DNA from 3 places in the Paenibacillus sp. GM1FR genome. Region 3 is predicted to be linked to each of the others. Evidence: predicted binding sites of a transcription regulator. Region 3 holds the regulator's gene; each other region holds the start of a gene.
The links. The regulator Rex, encoded in region 3, represses fermentation and respiration genes when NADH is low (regulators of the CRP and FNR family bind a similar motif). The targets are predictions, from matches to a motif close to TTGTGAAATATTTCACAA.

Region 1 (7,574 bases), on a different contig from region 3:
TTGCAGGACGAGATGGGATGACCAAGGTTTGAGCTGAGCTATCTGTAGTTGAGGTGCCATTGCCTTTCTTCACGATGGACAACGTGGTTCCGATCCAACTGTTGTCGATAGTAATATGTCCTAAACCATCTGCTACAGCATTCGCTCCATTAATGGAGTATGCAGCATTAGGGACGAGTCCTGTCAGCTTTTCATCTACATAGCTGATGACAGCGGCTGGTGTCGTTTCTAGTGTAGCTGTGCGGTTTACTGTTACTGCATAGTATTGTACGGTCGTATTGTCGGCTGCCGTCACTTTAATATATGCAGTGATAGCTCCACCTGCTGTGAGCGGGATCGTTGAGTTTCCTGTAACTGCACCAGTGGAATAGTCACTGTTGCTGAACAACTCCATCTTGGCCTGATTGTCTGCCAGTACAAGATTGGCTAATCCCAGTGTTGAGGTTGTGTTAGGCACGTTAACTGCCCAGTTAACCGCTGTCCCAGATGTCGTTCCATCTCCGCCTCCTGGAGCACTGTCAGTCTGTCCAAGTACAGTTGTCAGACCAGCATTATTGCTGCCCATTGTAGCACTCCCTAATACAATCCGTGCATTGTCGTTACCTGCAATATAGAACTTTCCGTCATGATAATAAACGGTGTTTAAACCTTTTCCGACTATGCCTAGTGTGTTCTCATCGTACGCCGTCCAATTGATCAGATCCGAGGAAGAATACATCATATAGTATTCGTTATAGTTTTCGTCATACAAAACACCTGCTGCTACATAGGTGCCTTCTCCGTATACGATTGATTTTAAATCGACTACGTTGACATTATCGATGTTATGTTTGGTCCATGTTGAGCTATTATTCAAACCCCCGGGCGTTTCCAAGACAAATGGTTTACCAAATTCATCTGAGCCGGTGACCACATATTTCCCATTAGCGTAGGTAATATCACTAAACATGTAATAGTTTGGATCGTCATAATCATTAAGTGAAGTTACAGGCTCCCATTCCAATCCGCCTGCACCCGCCTGCCAAACTCCACTCTCACCAAAAGCCCAATATTCTCCATTTATAAATGTCACATTAATGCCATACGTGCTCCCCAGGTTATCACCTTTCGTCCAAGATAATCCGTCAACGGAGTTGAGCGTATCGCCTGTACCCGTTACTGCAACAAAACCTCCACTTGCACCATAGGTCAGCGCTACTACTCTGCCGGTTACACCAGCGGGAAGATTGCTGAGTGTCCAATGTTCGCCATCGGAGGATACCCCAATTTTTTTACCCATGGCGACAAAAGTGTTATGGCCGTATGCAACTTTGGAAAAAGCCTCTTTAGGAAGCAACTGGCTATTTGTACTTAGATGCTCCCAGTCGCTGTTGGAATTCAATATAAGGCTATCTGTTGTATCACTGCCATATAATGAATCACCGACAACCACCCATGTGCTGCCGTTATAAGCGATACCCTGCAGATTCGCCGCGGTTTTTTTCCACTCGGATTTGTCCGCAGTAACGACAAGACTATTAGGAGCCGAGGTGACAAGGACCATACCCGTTCCATTCGAAGCTGCAGATTGGATGGTCATATTGGTTACCGTAGGCTCTGAAGTCCAATTGACGCCGTTATCCGTGGATGAGTCCAGTTTGCCTGCCTGACCAAAACGGTAGAGTGTTGATCCGGCTTTGACAGTACTCATTGCATTGTTATAAGAGGCATCAGGTGCAAACGTTATTCCGTCACTGCTGGAGTAGCCAATCGTTGAATTTTTAATAAGATAAAGCTTCCCATTATAGATCGAGAATCGTTCCAAGGAGGAAGTGCCATTCAAAAAAACATTCGTCCAGCTACTTCCGTTACTTGAATAAGCGTATCCAGAAAATACATTACCTCCGACAACGTATCTACCTGATATATAGGCCATATCTGTCAAATGAAAGGGTGAGCTTGAAGTACCATTGGATGGCCAAATTTTTGGTACAGTACTCGATAACGTCCATGTCACCCCATCCGAAGATGAATAAATAATGCCTACATCTTGCGCGCGGTCACTGGCATGCCATTTTCCACCAACAGCGTAAAAATTGCCGTTTGTATAAACGACTTTTTGCAAAATGTCTCCATTAATTCCTGATGATTTGTCGACCCATGTTTCTCCATCAGACGAAACGATCAATCTTGCTTTATTAGGAGTAGATTCCACCCCGACTGCGACATATACATGGTTTGCATACACGAGGCTTCTCCATGATGTTTTTTCGTTAGAAACTCCTGTATTCACTACAGCCCAGTTTAATCCATCTATGGACTGAACAATACGTCCTTTTTCACCTACTGCGGTGTATTTCCCGTTAGCATAAACAACGTTTACCAGATTACGATCGACGTTGTTATTGACTGCGGACAATATATTCACATTTCCGTTAGTGGAAGCATGAGCTTGGGGAAGAAGGACATTGGGGAGAACCAGAGTGAATATCAAAACATACATCATAATTGTTCTCCAGCGTAAAGAGTGTTTGAACATGTTTGAACCTCCTATTTGTCCGTAGATATGCTATGAAATGACCTACAGAACATCATTTTGATGACATACACAACATGGAACTGTTTTTGACCCAAATCCGACCCTGCCCAACAGATGTAAATTCGATATGTGTGCCTATTATATAAATTGATTCTGAACAAATTCTGAGCAATTTCCTTCATATGTATAAGTTTCTATAGCAATCGTATTTGCCTGAAAACCATAATTTTAAAATCTTCTTTGTAAACAACATTGTGATAATTTGCACAAAGTTTTGTGTAGGACCGAGATACAATTAGGATGTGGCATTCAACGCAAAACTAATGAATTTCAGGTGGTTTTATCCAATGATGAACAATGAAGGAGAGGATGAGTGATATGGCAGCAAAAACACCTCTTGAGGTTGCACAATATACGGCGCAAACAGGTATGAAGAAAGCTCAATATCCGGTGTCTTCTGTACTGGTGCTCAGTTTTCTGGCAGGGGCTTTTATTGCGCTGGGTTTTCTACTGGATATCCGGGTGATTGCATCTGCTCCGGCAGAGTGGGGGAGTCTGGTTAATTTGATTGGAGCAGCGGTGTTCCCGGTGGGATTAATCATGGTACTCATCGGTGGTGGCGAGTTGCTGACGGGAAATATGATGGCTGTTCCACTCGCGACGATTGCACGGAAATTATCCGCAGGTAGCATGTTGAAAAATCTAACCTTAGTGACGATTGGTAACTTTGTTGGAGCTTTGTTTGTGGCATACGCATTTGGACATGTGCTCGGTCTGACCGGAGAGGGTGTTTATCTGGCGAAAGTGGTGGATATGGCTGGGCATAAGCTGCATGACGGCTTCTTGCAAGCTTTTATCTCCGGCATCGGCTGTAACTGGCTGGTTGCGCTGGCGGTGTGGCTATCTTATGCATCAGATACGATGAGTGGCAAGGTACTGGGCATTTGGTTTCCAACGATGGCATTTGTGGCCATTGGATTCCAGCACGTTGTTGCCAATATGTTTCTCATCCCAGCAGCAATCTTCGAAGGGTATTATTCATGGGGACAATACGTCATGAATTTTATTCCAGTATGGCTCGGGAATCTGACTGGGGGAGCTCTGTTTGTAGCTGCAGCCTATTGGGTGGTGTACCTGCGCCAAGCCGAGCCAAAAGTGAAACCAGAGATGGCGACGTCGATCGAACCTATGGAGACGGAGGCTAGAGTAATGTTGAGCAAACAAGCATAGAGGGCACAGCGAGGTATGGATACACGTATATTAGAAGTAAAGACGATTCTGATCTTGCTCGGTTCATGGCGAATATGCTGTGATGGAGCAGGGCGGGATCGTTTTTTGTATGAGGTCCTTGTTGGAGTTTAACGCAAAATAAATTCGCCATGACAAGGTTCGGGGGAACGAAACCTGTTCATGGCGAATTTCGGGAGTGGTCCATGATATGGCATGAGGAGGAAGTGGGGAAACACTAGCCTAATGCCTTATTTTTAATTTACCCCTGAATTCTGAAGTTGAATCAAACTCAAAAACATTTTTTTGAAAATAATTTAAAGCCGCTATAGCGGTGAATATGAAGCAAAAACATACTGTTCTCTTTACGCGATAACCTCGAAGAAGATATGATATAGGGATAGCTTTTAAAGAGGGGAGCCTTACGATGATCGATCAGGAGAATGGTGTATTTGCGGCGGTGTGCCCGCTCGACTGTCCGGACACTTGTGGTCTGTTATTACATAAAGAGAACGGCAAAATTGTGAAGGTGGCAGGCAATCCGGATCATCCGATCACCAAGGGTGCCATTTGTAATAAAGTCAGAAATATGACCGAGCGGGTATATCACCCCGAGCGTCTACAATATCCGATGAAACGTGTAGGAGCCAAAGGTGAAGGCAAGTTTGAACGAATCAGTTGGGATGAAGCGATTCGTGAGATTACGACCAAATTCACTGCATTGTCCGAAACCTACGGCCCGGAGAGCATCCTGCCCTACAGCTTTTACGGTAACATGGGTATTCTCGGCGTAGACGGCATGGATCGGCGTTTCTTCAATGCGCTTGGTGCGAGTGTACTGGAGCAGACGATCTGTAACTCCGCTGGAAATACCGGCTGGAAATATACGATGGGCGCCAATCGGGGAACAGTGCCGGAAGATACGGAGCATGCAGATCTCATCCTGGTGTGGGGTGGCAATATCGTCAGTACCAATATGCATCAGGTCGTTTTGGCTGAGAAAGCACGCAAGAAAGGCGCCAAGATCGTCGTAATCGATGTTCATCGCAATCGCACGGCCCAATGGGGCGACTGGTTTATTCCGCTGTATCCGGGCACGGACAGTGCACTGGCGCTAGGATTAATGCATGTGTTGTTCGAACGGGGACTAACGGATGAAGCGTTTATGCAAAAGTATACGATAGGTCATGAGGCACTACGTGATCATGTCCGCAGTTACACCCCTGAACGTGTTGCACGCATTACGGGCGTGCCGGAGGAAACGATTGTGGAGCTGGCCGAACTATACGGCAACGCACAAGCAGCTCATATTCACATCGGCAATGGCCTCCAGCACCATGATAATGGGGGGATGAACGTGCGTAGCGTTGCATGTCTGCCTGCTATTACAGGGCAATGGCTGAAGCAAGGCGGCGGTGCCGTTCGCACTAACAGCTACGCGAGCACAAATAGCGACGCGCTCGAACGTCCGGAGCTCCGGCAGAATCCCGAGCCGCGAGTGGTGAACATGAACCGGATTGGTGAAGCGTTGCTGGAAGCAGAGCAGCCAATCCGAGCGATGATGGTTTACTGCAGCAATCCACTGGTGGTGGCACCGGATACCGAGCGGGTGGAGCGAGGTTTTGCACGGGAGGATCTGTTCACGGTTGTGCATGATCTGTTCATGACGGATACGGCGAAGTATGCAGATATCGTATTGCCAGCCACATCTTCATTTGAAGCGACGGACCTGTACACCTCTTATTGGCATCAGTACGTTCATCTGCAAGAGCCGGTGATTGCACCGATTGGGGAGAGCAAGAGCAATGTGGAACTGTTCTCACTGCTTGGGCGGGCTATGGGGTACGATCCTGCAATCTTCGGAGAAACACCGGAACAGATGATTGAGGACGCACTTCAGGGCACAGGCAACCCCTACATGAATGGGGTCACGTTGGAAGGACTGAAGGAACATCGATTCGTGAAGCTTGATATGACGCCATATGCTGCATATCTGGATCAGCTGCCCACACCTTCAGGCAAAATTGAATTGTATTCCGAGACGATGGAACAGAGAGGGCTTCCGCCGCTCCCTACCTATAGTGCTCTGGTTGAAGGATATGATGGGGAGCATCCGGCTGGACCTGCCGATACGTATCCATTGATGTTCCTGTCGCCGCCAAACCATAATTTCCTGAACTCCACCTTTGGTAATTCAGCCAAACATCAGCGTTTGGAAAAGATGCCTCTATTGCAGATACACCCCGAGGACGCCATCCGTAGAAACCTGGAGGATGGAGATGCAGTGGTCGTATGGAATGATCGTGGGCGCATTGAACTTACCGCCAAGGTGAGTGAAGCCATGCTGCCGGGAACAGTGATTAGCCAAGGCTTATGGTGGGATGGTGACGGCAAGAAGCAGCGGGCGAATTCACTGACGTCCAATCGGTTGTCGGACATGGGGAACGGGGCGACCTTCTTCTCAGCCACTGTTGAAGTGAAGCGTCAATGAGTGTGCTTGCAGCATGATTTTTTTGAGGTAAGATGAACAAAGGCTAGAATTTGAGCAGGATTATAGTGCAATTGATGTAACACTTCATAAAACCTTCGCTCTGGCTGGTTATATTTATGCCGTCAGGGCAAAGGTCTATTTTTTATGGCCATTTGTATGTGCAGAGGTACTAAGGAGAATGAACTAGAGATGATGAGATGGCTGGATAACTATCCAAAAGAAGTGAGAATATTTTTATTAGCAAGTCTGGTTAACGCAACAGGCAGTGCCTTGATGTGGCCGCTGACCACCATGTATGTGTTTGATGAGCTTGGACGAACGATGGCCAACGCCGGTTTTGTGATCCTCATTCAGTCACTGGGTGGCATCTTTGGACAATTGCTGGGTGGTTCGTTGTACCATCGGGTGGGCGTGAAGAAGCTGATCATTGGTTCACTGGCGCTTAATGCGTTAGGTTTGTTTGCGTTGCCGTGGATTAGTGCGTATTGGGTCGTATTTATATGTGCCATGGGCTGGATTGGGCTGTTCAGTTCATTGTCGCTACCAGCGATTCAAGCCTTTATTGGCTTCCGGTTTGCGGAGCGACGCGGTGAATTATTCAATATTATCTATGTGGCGAACAATATCGGGGTGGCGATTGGTACGGCGTTGAGCGGTTTTCTGGCTGACTTTTCCTATCACCTTAGCTTTGTACTGAACGGGGTGACCTCAGCCGGATTTGCAATTTTCTTCTGGTATTATCTGTCGCGGGTTGAACCGGATCAGGGGGAAGTACATCTGACCAAACGGAAAACCGTCCCCGATGGGCCGGGCGTCTGGGCATTGCTGGGTAATACCCGACTATATCTGTTTATGAGCTTGGGCGTACTCTTCCTGTTATTCGGCAACTCCATCTGGAACACAGGTGTGTCCCCGTATATCATCTCTGAGGGTATGGAAAAAAGAATGTACGGTCTGCTCTGGACCCTGAACGGGGTGCTGATCTTTGTGGGCCAACCTTTTACCAGCTGGGTGAAACGGACCATGGCCCGTACCTCCACTGCCCAGATGACGGCGAGTGCGGTATTCTATGGCATGGCCTACATTGTGATGATTACCATGTACAGCTATCTAGGCATGGTGCTTGCAATGGTACTCGCCACGTTTGGAGAGATGCTGATCTCCCCTGCAACACCAGCATTTATCTCCGAGCATGCGGGCAGGGCAGCCCCTTTTTACATCGGGATATCGGGTGGAATTGGTGCTGTTGGACGGGTTATCGGACCCTACGCGATGGGGGTTATGTATGACAAACAGGGACTTATTCCTGTAGCGTGGCTGGCAACAGGCACAGCGGCG
Region 2 (7,574 bases), on a different contig from region 3:
GCCTTCACAAACACTTGCGATCCGTCATCCTTCTGAACCAGAGCGCCAATGCATTCCCCTCGATCTCGATCTGTAATCAGGTCAACAACAAAATGCTCATCCCAAACTTCAATCCCGGGATGCTCATTCACTTCAACAGCAAGCGCACGTACAATCTCATATCCTGTTGCATCTCCGTTGGCATGCAAAATACGGCGGTGGCTATGCGCACCTTCCTGCGTCAACGCCAACTCGCCGTTCTCCAGATCAAATAAAGTACCCAAACGAATCAGTTCCTTCACTCCGTCCGGCCCCTCATTCACCAATACCTCTACCGCTTCGGAGCGGCATAAGCCCGCTCCTGCTACAAGTGTGTCCTGCAAGTGGTAAGCAGGTGAATCATCCTCAGCAATAACCGCAGCGATGCCTCCCTGCGCATATCTGGTGTTACTTTCAAGTAATGACTTCTTCGTGATCATTAATACACGTTGTTGTTCACTTGCCTTAATGGCAGTAAACAAACCAGCAATCCCTGAGCCTATAACCAGTACATCCGTCTCTACCATGGGTAGCGCAGACAGATCAAAATCAACTAAATATTGCGGTATCATGTTATTCACCTGTCTTGGAGCAAGAGTAGCGCATCCTACTTTACCAACAACATGCGCTCTAGCGATTCTCTGGCTTTGTCGGCAACGGCCGGTGGCACGTAGATTTGCGGCTTCATCGTTTCCAGGCATTTCACCAGTTTCTTCAAGTTGTTCACCTTCATGTTGGGACATACGAGGAACTTGGTAGCAAAGTGGAACTGTTTATCCGGACTATCCAGACGAAGCTGATATCCTGTACCATCTTCGGTACCTACGATAAATTCCTTCGCTGATGAATTTTTGCAATACTCCAGAATAGCTGTTGTGCTGCCTACAAAATCACCCATTTCTACAACCTCAGGGCGACACTCTGGATGGACAACAAACTCTGCATTTGGATGCTTGGCTCTCATCTCCACCACATCTTTGACTGTAAGCATATCGTGAGTGTTGCAGTAACCTTCCCAGATAATCATTTTCTTGTCTGTATGCTGCTGCACATAATGTCCCAGGTTTTTATCCGGTACCCAGATAATTTCGTCGGAATCCACCGATTGAATAACCCGGACTGCGTTCGCCGATGTACAACAGATGTCAGTCTCTGCTTTGATCTCAGCCGAGGAATTGATATACGTAACCACCTTGGCATTAGGATGTTGTGCTTTCAATTTGCGTAGTCCATCCACATTCACCATATCTGCCATTGGGCAGCCCGCACGTTCGTCCGGGATAATAACTGTTTTATTTGGCGCAAGAATTTTAGCGCTTTCACCCATAAAATGAACACCACAGAAAACGATCACATCCGCATCTGTCTGTGCTGCCTTCTGGGCTAACAGAAACGAATCTCCACGGAAGTCGGCAACCTCCTGTACTTCGTCACGTTGATAATAATGGGCAAGAATAATGGCATTACGTTCCTTCTTCAACACCATAAGCCGCTCACGCAGCTCGCGGTTCATCTCAGCCTTGCGCTCTAAAGCCAGAGCTTCCACCTGTGATCCTCTCCTTTATCGGGACAGCGTCATGCGCTGTTTCGTGGGCTAACCTAAGTCGTTATCTTCGCTTGAGAAACGAATCACAAGCGGTTTAACAACTAATTTACACAACGTTCACGACTCTGTCAATAAATGAAAAAGGCCCGGAACAGCGCTGTAACCACCTGTTTGCTAACTGGTTCGCCATCTAACTCCCGTTTATCTTTATCTATCCTCTTTTAAAATAATGGATAAAAAAAGAGAGCCTCGAGGGCTCTCTTGATTTCACCTGCTATCATAGCCAGATGTATTGTGTATTAAGACGTTGGCTTAGTTCCGCCATCATCCGGGTTATTGTTATTACCCTTTTCCAGATTCGGAGCTTCGTTTGGAATATCTCCGGCTGGTGGCTCAGGCGTTTCATCTTTACCTTGAATACGAACACGCACATCACCGATGGTGTCGATGATTGGCTCTCCGCCTTCAGTTGGTGTACCTTCACCATCATTGTCATTCTCTGCTTTTGGAGTCAAAGAACCTGTTTCGATCAATTGCTTGATCTGATCCATTTCCAAAGTCTCAACCTCAAGCAAAGTTTGAGCGATCAGGTGCATCTCTTTTGAATGTTTAACAAGCAAGTCCTTACACTTCTCATAACAGTCATTAATAAAGCGTTGCATTTCCTGATCAATCTCGTAAGCAATGGAATCCGAGTAATTCTGTTCATGACCGATATCCCGACCAAGGAATACCTGTCCTTGTGAACTTCCGAATTGCATAGGTCCCAATTTCTCACTCATACCGTATTCCATAACCATGCTACGAACAATACCTGTCGCTTGCTGGAAGTCACTGTATGCACCAGTACCAATTTCTCCGATGAACAATTCTTCAGCTACACGACCCCCGAGAAGTCCGGTTACTTTATCAAGCAACTCGTTTTTGGTAACCAGCATACGGTCTTCTTTAGGTAACATGATTACATATCCACCCGCACGTCCGCGCGGAATGATGGTCACTTTATGTACCATATCGGCATGTTCCAGGAAGTATCCAACAATGGTATGACCTGCTTCATGATAAGCAACAATGCGTTTCTCGCGATCACTGATGACACGGCTTTTCTTCTCCGTACCAACAATAACACGGTCAATCGCTTCGTCGACTTCTTTCATGGAAATATCTTTACGGTTACGACGTGCTGCAATCAGCGCCGCTTCGTTCAAGAGATTTTCCAAATCTGCACCGGAGAAACCTGTTGTACGTTTCGCGATAATATCCATCTTCACATCGTTGGTCAGTGGTTTATTACGGGAATGTACTTTCAGGACAGCTTCACGACCTCTTACATCAGGGCGGTCAACCGTAATTTGACGGTCAAAACGTCCAGGACGCAGCAAGGCAGGGTCCAAAATATCTGCACGGTTCGTTGCGGCTATGATGATAATACCTTCGTTAACTCCGAATCCGTCCATCTCAACGAGCAACTGGTTGAGTGTCTGTTCACGTTCATCGTGACCACCACCAAGACCAGCACCACGCTGACGTCCTACAGCATCAATCTCATCGATAAAGATGATACATGGGGCATTTTTCTTCGCATTTTCAAACAAATCACGAACACGTGATGCACCGACACCGACAAACATTTCCACGAAGTCGGAACCTGAAATAGTGAAGAATGGTACACCCGCTTCACCGGCTACGGCACGAGCGAGCAATGTTTTACCGGTACCTGGAGGCCCTACGAGCAATACGCCCTTAGGAATCCGCGCACCTACTGCTGCGAATTTACGAGGGTCCTTGAGGAAGTCTACAACCTCAACAAGTTCCTGTTTCTCTTCGTCGGCACCCGCAACATCTTCAAATGTAACCCGCTTCTTCTCTTCGTTGTAGAGACGAGCACGGCTTTTACCAAAGTTCATTACTTTACCGCCGCCGCCTTGAGCCTGATTAAACAGGAAGAAGAACAGCAGGAACATAATGATCAAAGGAATAAAGGAAGTCAGCAACGTCAACCAGATGCTGTCACCTTTCATTGGCTCCTGATGATATTGGAAATTGTTAGTTTCACTTGCAGCTACAAGCTCACTAATTGCCTCATCCGTAGGAGGAATATACGTTGAGAAATTTTCTGATTTGGCGCCATCAGGTGCCTTCTTGTATTGACCGGTCACGAGATACGTTTGACCGTTGAATTGAACCGTCAATTCAGAGACATTGTTGGCTTTGATCGCTGCACGCAACTGATCATATCTAGGATTATCGGTGGCTTCGCCGCCATTGCTGACGAACTGGACTATCCCCACCACAACTAAAAAAAGAATCAAATAAAAACCAGAATTCCGGATGAACCGATTCATCCCCTACCTCCTCTCGAGACACTTTAATTATTTTAACATAGCCCGACATGGCTTCTCAACAGAAGCCAAGAACAGCTCAAGGCTTGGGTCGGGCAGGATATTAGCTACTATAGACTTCCGGCTTCAAAATCCCGATATAGGGCAGGTTCCGGTACTTCTCCGCAAAATCCAAACCGTAACCAACGATGAACGCGTCAGGAATGTCAAAGCCTGTGTAATGAGCTTCCAACTCAACTTTACGGCCTGAAGGCTTGTCGAACAGCGTAACCACTCGCACCGACTCGGCACCGCGGTTTTCTAGCAGTTCAATCAGATAGCTGAGTGTAAGTCCGCTGTCGATAATATCTTCGACAATCAGAACTTCCCGTCCTTCTACGGATACATCCAGATCCTTAATGATTTTGACAACACCTGATGACTTGGTGGAAGCGCCGTAACTGGATACCGCCATGAAATCCATTTCAACAGGTACCGTTATGTTTTTAACCAAATCAGCCATAAATATAAACGCACCCTTGAGCACACAAATGACCAAAGGATTGCGATTTGCATATTCGGCACTTAGTGTTGCGCCTAATTCCTTGACTTTACTCTGAATTTCTTCTTCACTGATCAATACTTCCTGAATGTCGTTCTGCAACTGTGCGAACCTCCTAAGTTATACTATGAAAGCCTTACCTGAACCATAACCACTACCCCTGAATCGCTGAATCGCCTACAGTCATGTACAGGATTGCGGAAGTGCCCTCCCTGACAGGAGCCACATTGGACCGTCGAACACCCGGTAACCAGATGATATGACCTGCTCCATCACATACCACAGGAATACGTGGACGGACAGATGGGGGGATTTTCTCATCGATGAAAATATTTTTCACCTTTTTGCTTCCGTTTAATCCCATCACTTTCATGGTATCTCCAGGTAACCGTGAACGCACAACCAGCGGCATAAGCAGTTGATCCGCATCAAACGCGGCTTGATCCGCCGATTCCGGTACATGATAGTCCTCGGGACTCACCGTCATCAACCGAATATACCGGTTAATTGGGGTGAGTGAAAGCTCATAAGTTCCACTCCATTGCGCAAGACGATACTCGTAAGATTGATCCTGTACGTCCGTCCGTATGCCAAAAGAAATCAGATTATACTCCCGAGTGCAGGCGAGTGTCTGTCCTATATCCAGGCTCCAGGTCGTCACATGGGTCTCCATGACCTTGCGCCGAATGGTTTCTATACGGGTAAAGTCGACAAAATCACTGTCCAAAGGCAGATAATTCAATATTAGTTTAATCAACCTTCGTTGTAAAGCGACATGTAACTTCAAGAAGGAAGGCACCTCAAAGGTTTGCCTTCCGCCGTTCACCTGCACTAGACACCTGTATGTGTCATATGCACTCTGCTCCATGAAATCGTCTTCATCACCCACAATTTCGGCAAGCCGATTCAATGACGGCGTGAGTTGTCCATTATACTGCCCCAAAAAAGGAAGCACATCCAAGCGAATGGCATTACGCCGATATTTACGCAGGGCGTTGCTCTCATCATTGAAATACATAAAACCCTGGGTATTACAAGCTTCTACAAGGTCTGTCTTGTTTATACGAAGGCATGGACGAATAAGTTCCACATTTTTTTCTCGTCTTTTAAACTTCATTCCTGAGAGTCCCGACAAGCCGGTTCCACGAAGCAAATGAAGCATGACCGTCTCCGCCTGATCATCGGCATGATGTGCCAAAGCGATGCTTGCCGCATTATATTTGGAAGCCACTTCGTGCAAAAAGGCATATCGCTTGTTGCGGGCTGCTTCCTGTGGTCCTTGACCCGTCAGCTCCATATATGAAGGTACATCGGCCTTGGTCCATTCAAATGTAATACCAAGCTGCTGTGCCAGTTCCATCATTTTCTCCGCTTCGTCATCAGATTCGGTCCGGAAACCATGATGTACATGGGCACAAATTAATTCAAGCGGGACATGCCGTATGCTGATCTCGTGCATGATATGCAAAAAAGCTACCGAGTCCGGCCCGCCCGATACTGCGACGACAATCCGATCCCCGGGAACCCATAACTGATGCTCTTCCGCTGCATCCAGCACGTTCTTCACCAGCATGTTCCAGCGTAAAGCCTCCATACCTGTTCCTCATTCCTTACGTTATGTATATGCACTCTCACAGATCAGAAAAGTAGTGCATAGATGAGCACTCCAATAAGTAATATCACAGATACAGCAAATGCGTTTTTAAGCCAGCGCGGTGTTGTACTTTTGGAACGACGGCGGAGAGGCGTGGGGCGTGCCATCATTTCCTTCCACCCTTGTGCCGCATGGCCTGCATCACGAAACTGACCTCGTAATGCCTGAGTCGTCCAATTGCGAAAAGGACCCAGTCGTTCACTGCGCTCCACCAGTGCTACGAGCTGATTCACACTTCGCAGTTGCGGTAATCCTTCGGCTGCCAGTGCCTTGAGCGTGTCTGCTTCAAGTACATGAATCAACAATAATGCAAATGCAAATACATCATAGGTACCATCTGCCGTACGGCTGCCTGCATTCCAGAAACCCCGATCATACCATTCGGTGAACTGTTTGACGCTTCGACCAATCGACGTAACTCCGCCGTAGTCGATCAATTCCACCTGCCCATAGTCGGATACCAACACATTCTGAGGTTTGAGATCACCAAACACCCATCCCGCCTGATGCAATTGTGCCAGCTTCTGCAAGAGTCTAAGTCCCACCAGAAGTGTCCAGTCTGTCCCCTGACGCCGAATAAAGTGATGAAGTGCCTCACCTCTAACGTAACGCATCACATAAAAGGGAATATCCCGGCCACGAACGGCATAATCATCCACATCTTTAAGATAGGAAGGAATGCCGCTCTGCCGAAGGGCCTCATGATTACGCTGTAGTTGAAAAGATTTGAGCACATTGACTTCCGATTGCAGATCAACCGGATCAAATCCCATTTTTAACGCGTAGTGTTTGCCATTTTCACCCCGTTGGACAAGAAAAACGATGCCATTAGCTCCTTTGCCCAGTAGCTTCCGAATCGTGTAACGACTGCGATTCCATTTCCCTGTAACCACTGTTCCTGGCGGGAAAGAGGCGTCAGACAACGTTGTCACCGAGCATCCCTTCTCTTTCAATGCGATAGTTCCCTTCTATTTCCTGCTGTTTCTCCAGTGTACCATAACGGTAAAAATCAATCACCTTCTGAATTGCAGGACCTGTCGGCGTTGCACCCTTCATCTGCAACCTTCCAAACAAGGACCGAACACGGCCTGGATCCGTTGTCCAGTCAATATCCATTACCGCATCTTCTCCACTGTGTCGTCCCGGAAAATGAAATACGGAAAGCTTGCTCTGACCTATACGCGCCTGCAAACTTAACATTAAATCACGAATGCCTTCTTCTACCGCAGCCAGTTTGGGCTTCATGCTGGCACTGACGTCGATTAACAATATAACCTGTAAGGCTGTAGTTTCAGCCATATCATCCATCACTTCCACGACCCGGGCGCGTTGTGCAGGCTCCAGATCGGTTACCGTTTTGGGCTCCTTCTCTCCCAAAATTTGTGTTAACTCTCTATTAACCGCCTGCTGAATGGTCTGAACCACCGTTTTCCTTGTCATCATCTGCATCGTATGAGCAAGCTGACGTGTACC
Region 3 (7,574 bases):
CCTCCTTTGGCATAGCGGCGGGGACACCGCTTTTTTGTCAGTTAATTTTCAAATCCCCTTTTTTTTGCTATGCTGTAACATAGACTGGAATGGAAGGGACCGTACATTGCAATGAAATTTGCCGTATTGGATTTCGAAACAACCGGCACGCAGTCCGACGGTGAGATTATACAGGCCGGACTTGCCATCATAGATCATGACTACAGCATAACTCAAATATATAGTTCTTATGTGAACCCTGGTGTACCGATTCCCCCGTTTATTTCGGGGTTGACGGGTATTACCGATGCAGATGTGGCGGACGCTCCTTCACTCGAAGAGATGATGATGGAGATGGTTCCGCTGCTTAATGATGTGGTGCTTGTTGGACACAACGTCGCTTTTGATTTTCACTTTTTGCAGAATGCTCTTGACCGTTGCGGTTATTTGCCGTTCACTGGCCGCATTCTGGACACGATTGATTTTCTGAAGATCACATTCCCATCACTTGGTTCTTATCAACTCGGTTATGTGTCTTCCGAATTTGGATTTCAACATGATCGCCCTCACCAGGCAGACAGTGATGCACTGGCGACAGCCTATGTGCTACTCAAGTGTCTGGATGAGTTAAAGGAATTACCGCTCATAACGATTCAGCGCCTCAGTGACCTGTTTGCACCAGAAGACAGTGACTTGGGTTGGTTTTTGGACGGAATGCGCAGTGAGAAGGAAGCAGAGCCGATTCAGGACCTGGACGGACATACCTATTATCGTCAGCTTGCTCTTAATGTAAGTGATTGGACCGATATTGGTGCACCACGCGATGAGCGGGAGGCTAACCCCCTCGATGGTGTAAGCTTCGAACAGTTTATGGACCAGGTTCGGGAGAATCTGAAGGATACACTGGATCATTACGAAGAGCGTGAAGCGCAGACTCAGATGTTCAGCAGTGTAAGGCAAGCCTTGGATGAAGAGAAACATCTCTTGATCGAAGCTGGAACGGGTACCGGTAAATCTCTAGGGTATCTGTTGCCTGCTATTTACGAAAGTGTGAAGCAAGAACAGAAAGTTATGGTTAGCACGCATACGATCAATCTGCAGGAGCAATTGAGAGAGCGGGACATTCCGATGCTGACTCAAGTGGTTCCTTTCCCGTTTAAGGCTGCTGTATTCAAAGGACGTGGACATTACCTGTGCCTGCGCAAATTTGAACACAAAATCAATAAACGTGAATTCGCCACACCGAAAGAGGATTATTTCACAGCTGCTCAGATGATCGTCTGGCTTACGCAGACCGAAACCGGAGATGATGAGGAACTTAACCTTAGCGGACGCGGAGGGGACTTCTGGGAGACCGTACAGAGTGAATCCGAATCATGTCTGGGAAGATCCTGTCCATGGTTCCGTAAATGCTTCTACCATCGTGCCAAACATGAAGCAGGGTTGTCTGATATCGTAATCACCAATCACTCCAAATTATTTACGGATGTGAAAGCCGCGCATCAGCTGCTGCCAGCCTATGAGAGTCTTGTGATCGATGAGGCACATCATCTGGAGGATGTCGCTGGTAAACATCTTGGAATGCATATGAAATATTTCACCTTGGTTCATACACTGACCCGCCTATTTAAAGACAGTCGTAATGGTCAGCTGCCTATGCTTCGTTCGCAGTTATCCGGGCATGAAAATTCGGTGCAATGGGGCTCCATGGTGGATCAGATGTTCCCGCTCGCTCTTGAAGTTAAGGAGCTGTGGGATCGTATGAGCGATGCCTTGTTTGGTCTGTTGCCTGAACGAAGTGATGCTTCACCGGGAGAGACGGGGCAATTTTCACTGCGTCTGAAAGCATCTCAAAAACCTGCAAAATGGCAGGAGTTGCAGGATCTGGAGAACCAGATCTATGTGACTCTGGGCGATTTGGTTCGCAAAGGGGACAAATTGCTGCTTGAAGTGAAAGAGGATCAGGATGATTATCAATCGGATAGTCTGATCACGGACATTACAGGATTACTGAAAGATCTGACCACATTGAAGGAGAATCTACGGTTCTTCATGCGAATGGATGACGCCAAAACGGTGTACTGGATGGAAGCCAGCGGCCAATTCCGCAGCAAATCTCTCCAGCTGTATGCCGTACCTGTAGATGTGAGTGCACAACTTAAGGATTTATTTTTTGACAAAAAGAAAAGTGTTGTGCTTACATCGGCTACGCTCTCGGTAGATAAGTCATTCCAGTTCATGATTGAGCAGCTTGGCTTACAGGAAGCCTCTGAGAATAATCGGCTGTTAACGTCGATGCTGCCATCACCTTTCAACTATCGCGATCAGGCACTTCTGGTGATTCCGCGTGATTTCCCGAGTGTGAAGGGAAGTGTGGGTGATGCGCACTTTGTTAATATGCTGGTGCAATCACTTGCAGAGACGGCAATTGCTACGCGTGGACGCATGATGGTTCTGTTTACTTCATACAAGATGTTGCGACAGGTCTATGATCCGCTGAAGGAGGCACTGTCTGGCAACGACATCTCGTTGCTTGGGCAAGGCGTTGACAGTGGAAGTCGTTCCAAATTGACTCGCAGGTTTCAAGATGCCAAAGCTACGGTACTTCTGGGCACAAGCAGCTTCTGGGAGGGTGTAGATATCCCGGGAGAGGCGCTAACCTGTCTCGCTATTGTGCGATTGCCTTTCCAGCCACCGAATCATCCGTTGGTGGAAGCCAAGAGTGAGTTGCTTCAGGAACAGAAGAAAAATCCGTTCATGAAACTGTCCGTGCCGCAAGCGGTCATTCGTTTCAAGCAGGGATTTGGCCGATTGGTGCGTACAGCAAAGGACAGAGGAATTGTCATTGTTTATGATACACGGGTGATTGAAGCGTATTATGGTAAATTCTTTTTATATTCATTACCTGGTCCCAAAATGGAGCATATGCTCACGGAGCAAATGGTTCCACGAATTACCGAGTGGTTGGAAGAACCTGCTAATGAACAAAAATAATGGTTGTTTTGTTCGTTATATCATTGCATGACACTATCGTTTGGCGTTAAACTTTATTAGATATTTCCGTATCCGATTAAAGCAGTTGCTCGTAAGAACTTATAACCTAAATTACAAGGAGCATTCTGTATAAAATGTCACGTTTATATTTGAGTTTTATACAGAATGCTCATCTTTTCATCTATTATTTTATCGTGGCCTTGGTAAGGGGGAGCAAGAATGAAATCGGATAAAATTTCGGAAGCGGTGGTACGACGTCTGCCTGTTTACTTGCGTTATTTGAACGAGTTGCATCAGCGTGAGGTGGCTACTGTTTCTTCTCAAGAGCTTGGACAAAGGCTGGATCTGAATCCGGCCCAAATTCGTAAAGACCTGGCTTACTTCGGTGATTTTGGTCGTAAAGGGATCGGGTATGATGTATCCTATTTGATCGAGAAAATTCGTCACATTCTCAAAATTGATCAGCAAATTAATGTAGCTCTGGTAGGCGCGGGTAATCTCGGACAGGCCTTGTCCAACTACAACGCATATCTGAAAGACAACATGAAGATTGTTGCTGTATTTGATGCATATGGACCGAAGATTGGTAGTCAAATCAACAGTTTGACGGTAAAACCAATGGATGAATTGACGGAAGCGGTTAAAATGGAAAACATTCGCATCGGAATTATCACGGTTCCGGATACGGAAGCCCAAAATGTAGCCGATCAGCTTATTGAATCCGGAATCGAAGCGATCCTTAATTTTGCACCAACCATTCTAAAAACACCGCCGCATATCCGCATTCACCATGCTGACTTTACAACGGATCTGCTTAGTTTGGCCTATTACTTGGAGACTGGAAAGGACGACGAGGAAGATGACAACAAATAGATGGGTAATTCACAACGGCAAATTTGCCGTTAATGAAGGCGGCACAACATGGAACGTTGTCCAAGGATACATGGTTGTTGAGAATGACAAGATTGTGCATATTGGTGAGACATTGCCGGATGAAGACAAAAATTGTACCAAAGTGGATGGAAAAGGACTGTTCTTCCTGCCGGGTCTGATCAATACGCATGGTCATGCAGCGATGTCGTTGCTCAGAGGGCACGGAGACGATCTTGCATTGCAAGTATGGTTGCAGGAAAAAATGTGGCCGATGGAAGCGAAAATGACTTCAGAAGACGTATATTGGGGAACTTCGCTATCGGTGCTTGAAATGTTGAAAGGCGGAACTACAGCTTTCCTGGACATGTACGATCACATGGATCAAGTTGCCAAAGTTGTGGAGCAATCCGGCGTTAGAGCAGCACTGGCACGTGGTGTAATCGGGCTGTGCTCGGAAGAAGAACAATTGCGGAAGCTGGAGGAGTCGGCTGCGTTTGCGCGTGAGTGGAATGGACAGGCAGATGGTCGCATTACAACCGTAATCTCGCCACATGCACCATATACATGCCCTCCTGACTACATAGAGAAGCTTGTGCAGGTCGCGAACGACCTAAACCTTCCCCTTCATACACATATGTCGGAAACGCTTCGTGAAGTCGAGCAGAACGTGGCTGATTATGGACTGCGTCCTGTGGCACATCTGGAGAAACTGGGCTTTTTCTCTCGTCCATCCCTGGTTGCACATGCGGTGCATCTGAATGACGAAGAGATTGAGATTCTGGCCCGTCATGATGTGGCTGTATCCCATAACCCGGGAAGTAACCTGAAACTCGCTTCCGGTGTTGCGCGGGTACCTGCGTTGCTGAAAGCAGGAGTTACCGTGTCACTCGGAACAGACGGACCGGCAAGCAACAACAATCTGGATATGTTCGAGGAAATGAGACTGGCTGCATTGATCCACAAAGGTGTATCTGGTGACCCGACGGCAGTGCCAGCAGGCGAAGCGTTACTACTCGGAACGTCATACGGTGCCAAATCTATCTTCTTGAACAATACCGGAGCACTCCAGGTCGGCATGAAGGCTGACTTTATTGCCTTGGACATTGAACAGGCACATTTCTATCCACATACAGACCTGATCTCACATACAATCTACTCGGCTTCTGCTAAAGATGTTGAGCACGTATGGGTGGATGGAAAACAAGTGGTGAAACATGGCGAATGTCTGACGCTGGATGAAGAACGCATTTTGCGTGAGTCTCAATTGGCATTTGATGGTCTGCTTGCTCGTTAATTGCAGGACAGCATCATAGGGAAAGGAAGTTCGGCTTTTGAAGAAAAAAAAGAAGTGGATATGGATTTCGCTGCTTGCACTGGTTCTGATTCTGTTTGGACTTCAGCGTTATTACGTCCATGTCACGCAGGACCAACGCAAGGAAGAAGCGCTCGCCATACAAGCAGCACAGGAGCAACTGGGCATTATATCCTATGATGAATTGCGCAAGTACATCTGGGGAGACAAAGAAGGCTCTGACAACATCTACTGGACCCTGATCGGCAAAAACAAGGATAACCAGGATGTTATGGTCTGGGTTAAATTCGATGCAAACAATCAACCGGTTAAGGGTGCAAACGCTGTACACAGTGAGCTGCTGCAGAATGGCATGTCCGAAGCGCAGATACGCAATCGCTTCAGTTCTGAAGTTCCTGCCGGTGAGATTAAACGAATCATGCCCGGAGTTGTGAATGGAATATATGTGTGGCAAGTGTATTATAAAGACGGTACGCATAACCACTATCGTTTTTATCGTTTTAGCAACGGAGAACAGGTGGACCTGGTCTACACACTCCCGAACAGCTAGAACAGGATAGAGTGAGATAACTAGAGAATTAAAGAAATGAAAGAACCGGCAGACGGATATCCGACTGAACCGGTTCTTTGTGTTGTCTGTAAACATATTTGATTTAAATAGTTAAAATTAATAATTTATTCATATTTTCGCCTTCGAAATTGTATATACGATGTGATATACTCAGATATGTACTCAAAGTTACATTCAAAAACAAATAATCCTGTCGAAATTCTCGCAGGAGTCAATGTGCACATATTCGTATATACCAATAAGCCAGTAGGTTGGGCCAAAATCTGGGAGGGGTAATTCACTTGAAGCTAAAAGTATTGCCTATTGCTATAACTGCCGTCATTTCAGCCGTTGTGTTGTTTGGAGGTTGGTTTGTATATCGTCAAGTGGCCGTGCAGAATCCGATTGAAAAAATGGTAACCCAGTACGATGGAGTCAATGACGTTCAATTAACTATTAACCGCAATGACGTACAATTGAAACTGGATCTGCAACCTGATGTTGATTTGGGCAGACTGGTACAATATATTCACAAAGAAGGACAGACCCTGATTGGAACACGCTCACTAAAGTTGGATGTTGTGGATCATTCCAGTGAAGCACTGGAAAGTTGGTGGGGTGATGCGATGTTCACCGTAGCTCAGGCGATGGAGAACAAGCAATACACCGAGATTACACCAACGTTGTCCAAGATGGCGACGAATGGAATGAAGGTAAATACAGCGATGGATGACAACAATGTATATGTCAGTCTCAGAGACGGAGATGCCAGCAAGTTTATTATTCTGCCGCGTGTGCCCGGTCAGATAGGAGTGTGGCCTAATGCCTAAGTGGACAAAAGAAGTTGCCATCGGATTTTTTCCCGTATTGATTATTTTCCTTGCTTTTACTGGTGTTAATATTGTTCCGATCCTGATTGCAGCAGTGCTTGTCGGAGCTTTGCTGTTCATGATGCAAATGCGTGGCGGGATTACAGTAGGCGCTGCACAGGAACGTAAACGGAAGAAAAAAGGACCTTCCAAGCTTACTTTTGAAGAAATTGGCGGACAGGACAGTGCCAAGCAGGAATTGCGTGAAGCGCTTGACTTTCTGATCAAACATGAAGAAATCCGGAAGTTCGGGATTCGCCCGTTAAAAGGGATCTTGCTGACGGGCCCTCCAGGGACAGGGAAAACGTTGATGGCCAAGGCTGCTGCCCATTACACCGATTCTATTTTTGTAGCAGCATCGGGTAGTGAGTTCGTGGAAATGTATGTTGGTGTGGGTGCCAGCAGAATTCGGGATTTGTTCAAGGACGCGAGAACCCGTGCCACCAAGGAAAATAAGGAAAACGCTATTATCTTTATCGATGAAATCGATGTCATCGGGGGGAAACGTGAGGGTGGTCAACAGCGTGAATATGATCAGACCCTGAATCAGCTCCTGACGGAAATGGATGGAATCTATTCTTCCGATACGCCAAGAATTCTGGTTATCGCTGCAACAAACCGTAAAGAGATGCTGGATAGCGCCCTGACGCGACCGGGACGTTTTGACCGCCACATTCAAGTGGACTTGCCTGACAAAAAGGGCAGAAAGCATATTCTGGAACTGCATGCGGTGAACAAACCTCTGTTGAAGGAAGTTAATCTGGAGAAAACAGCGGAAGAATCATATGGTTTCTCCGGTGCACAGCTCGAAAGTGTGATGAACGAAGCAGCGATATACGCCATGAGAGACGGGCTGTTAAACATCGAACAGCGGCATCTGTCCCTGGCTATTGATAAAGTCATGATGGGTGAGAAGACAGACCGTGAGTCGAGCGTGGAAGAGAAGAAAAGGGTCGCCATTCATGAGTTGGGACATGCCATTATGGCTGAACTCGTT

Region 1: the regulator Rex is predicted to act here: its motif matches at 2,771-2,788, upstream of PAEAM_RS16980 (formate/nitrite transporter family protein).
Region 2: the regulator Rex is predicted to act here: its motif matches at 1,636-1,653, upstream of nadA (quinolinate synthase NadA).

The regions. Positions count from the first base shown of each region.
Region 1 is NZ_MKZL01000022.1:301,805-309,378, forward strand. It holds gene PAEAM_RS16975 (S-layer homology domain-containing protein) at 1-2,518, opposite strand, end outside; gene PAEAM_RS16980 (formate/nitrite transporter family protein) at 2,897-3,748, shown strand; gene PAEAM_RS16985 (molybdopterin-containing oxidoreductase family protein) at 4,173-6,236, shown strand; gene PAEAM_RS16990 (MFS transporter) at 6,429-7,574, shown strand, end outside.
Region 2 is NZ_MKZL01000020.1:43,327-50,900, reverse strand. It holds gene nadB (L-aspartate oxidase) at 1-590, opposite strand, end outside; gene nadA (quinolinate synthase NadA) at 626-1,564, opposite strand; gene ftsH (ATP-dependent zinc metalloprotease FtsH) at 1,864-3,909, opposite strand; gene hpt (hypoxanthine phosphoribosyltransferase) at 4,010-4,549, opposite strand; gene tilS (tRNA lysidine(34) synthetase TilS) at 4,602-6,041, opposite strand; gene PAEAM_RS15240 (serine/threonine protein kinase) at 6,086-7,033, opposite strand; gene PAEAM_RS15235 (VWA domain-containing protein) at 7,017-7,574, opposite strand, start outside.
Region 3 is NZ_MKZL01000011.1:673,508-681,081, forward strand. It holds gene dinG (ATP-dependent DNA helicase DinG) at 112-2,973, shown strand; gene PAEAM_RS08865 (redox-sensing transcriptional repressor Rex) at 3,193-3,846, shown strand; gene PAEAM_RS08870 (amidohydrolase) at 3,833-5,140, shown strand; gene PAEAM_RS08875 (DUF5590 domain-containing protein) at 5,178-5,708, shown strand; gene PAEAM_RS08880 (hypothetical protein) at 6,011-6,538, shown strand; gene PAEAM_RS08885 (AAA family ATPase) at 6,531-7,574, shown strand, end outside.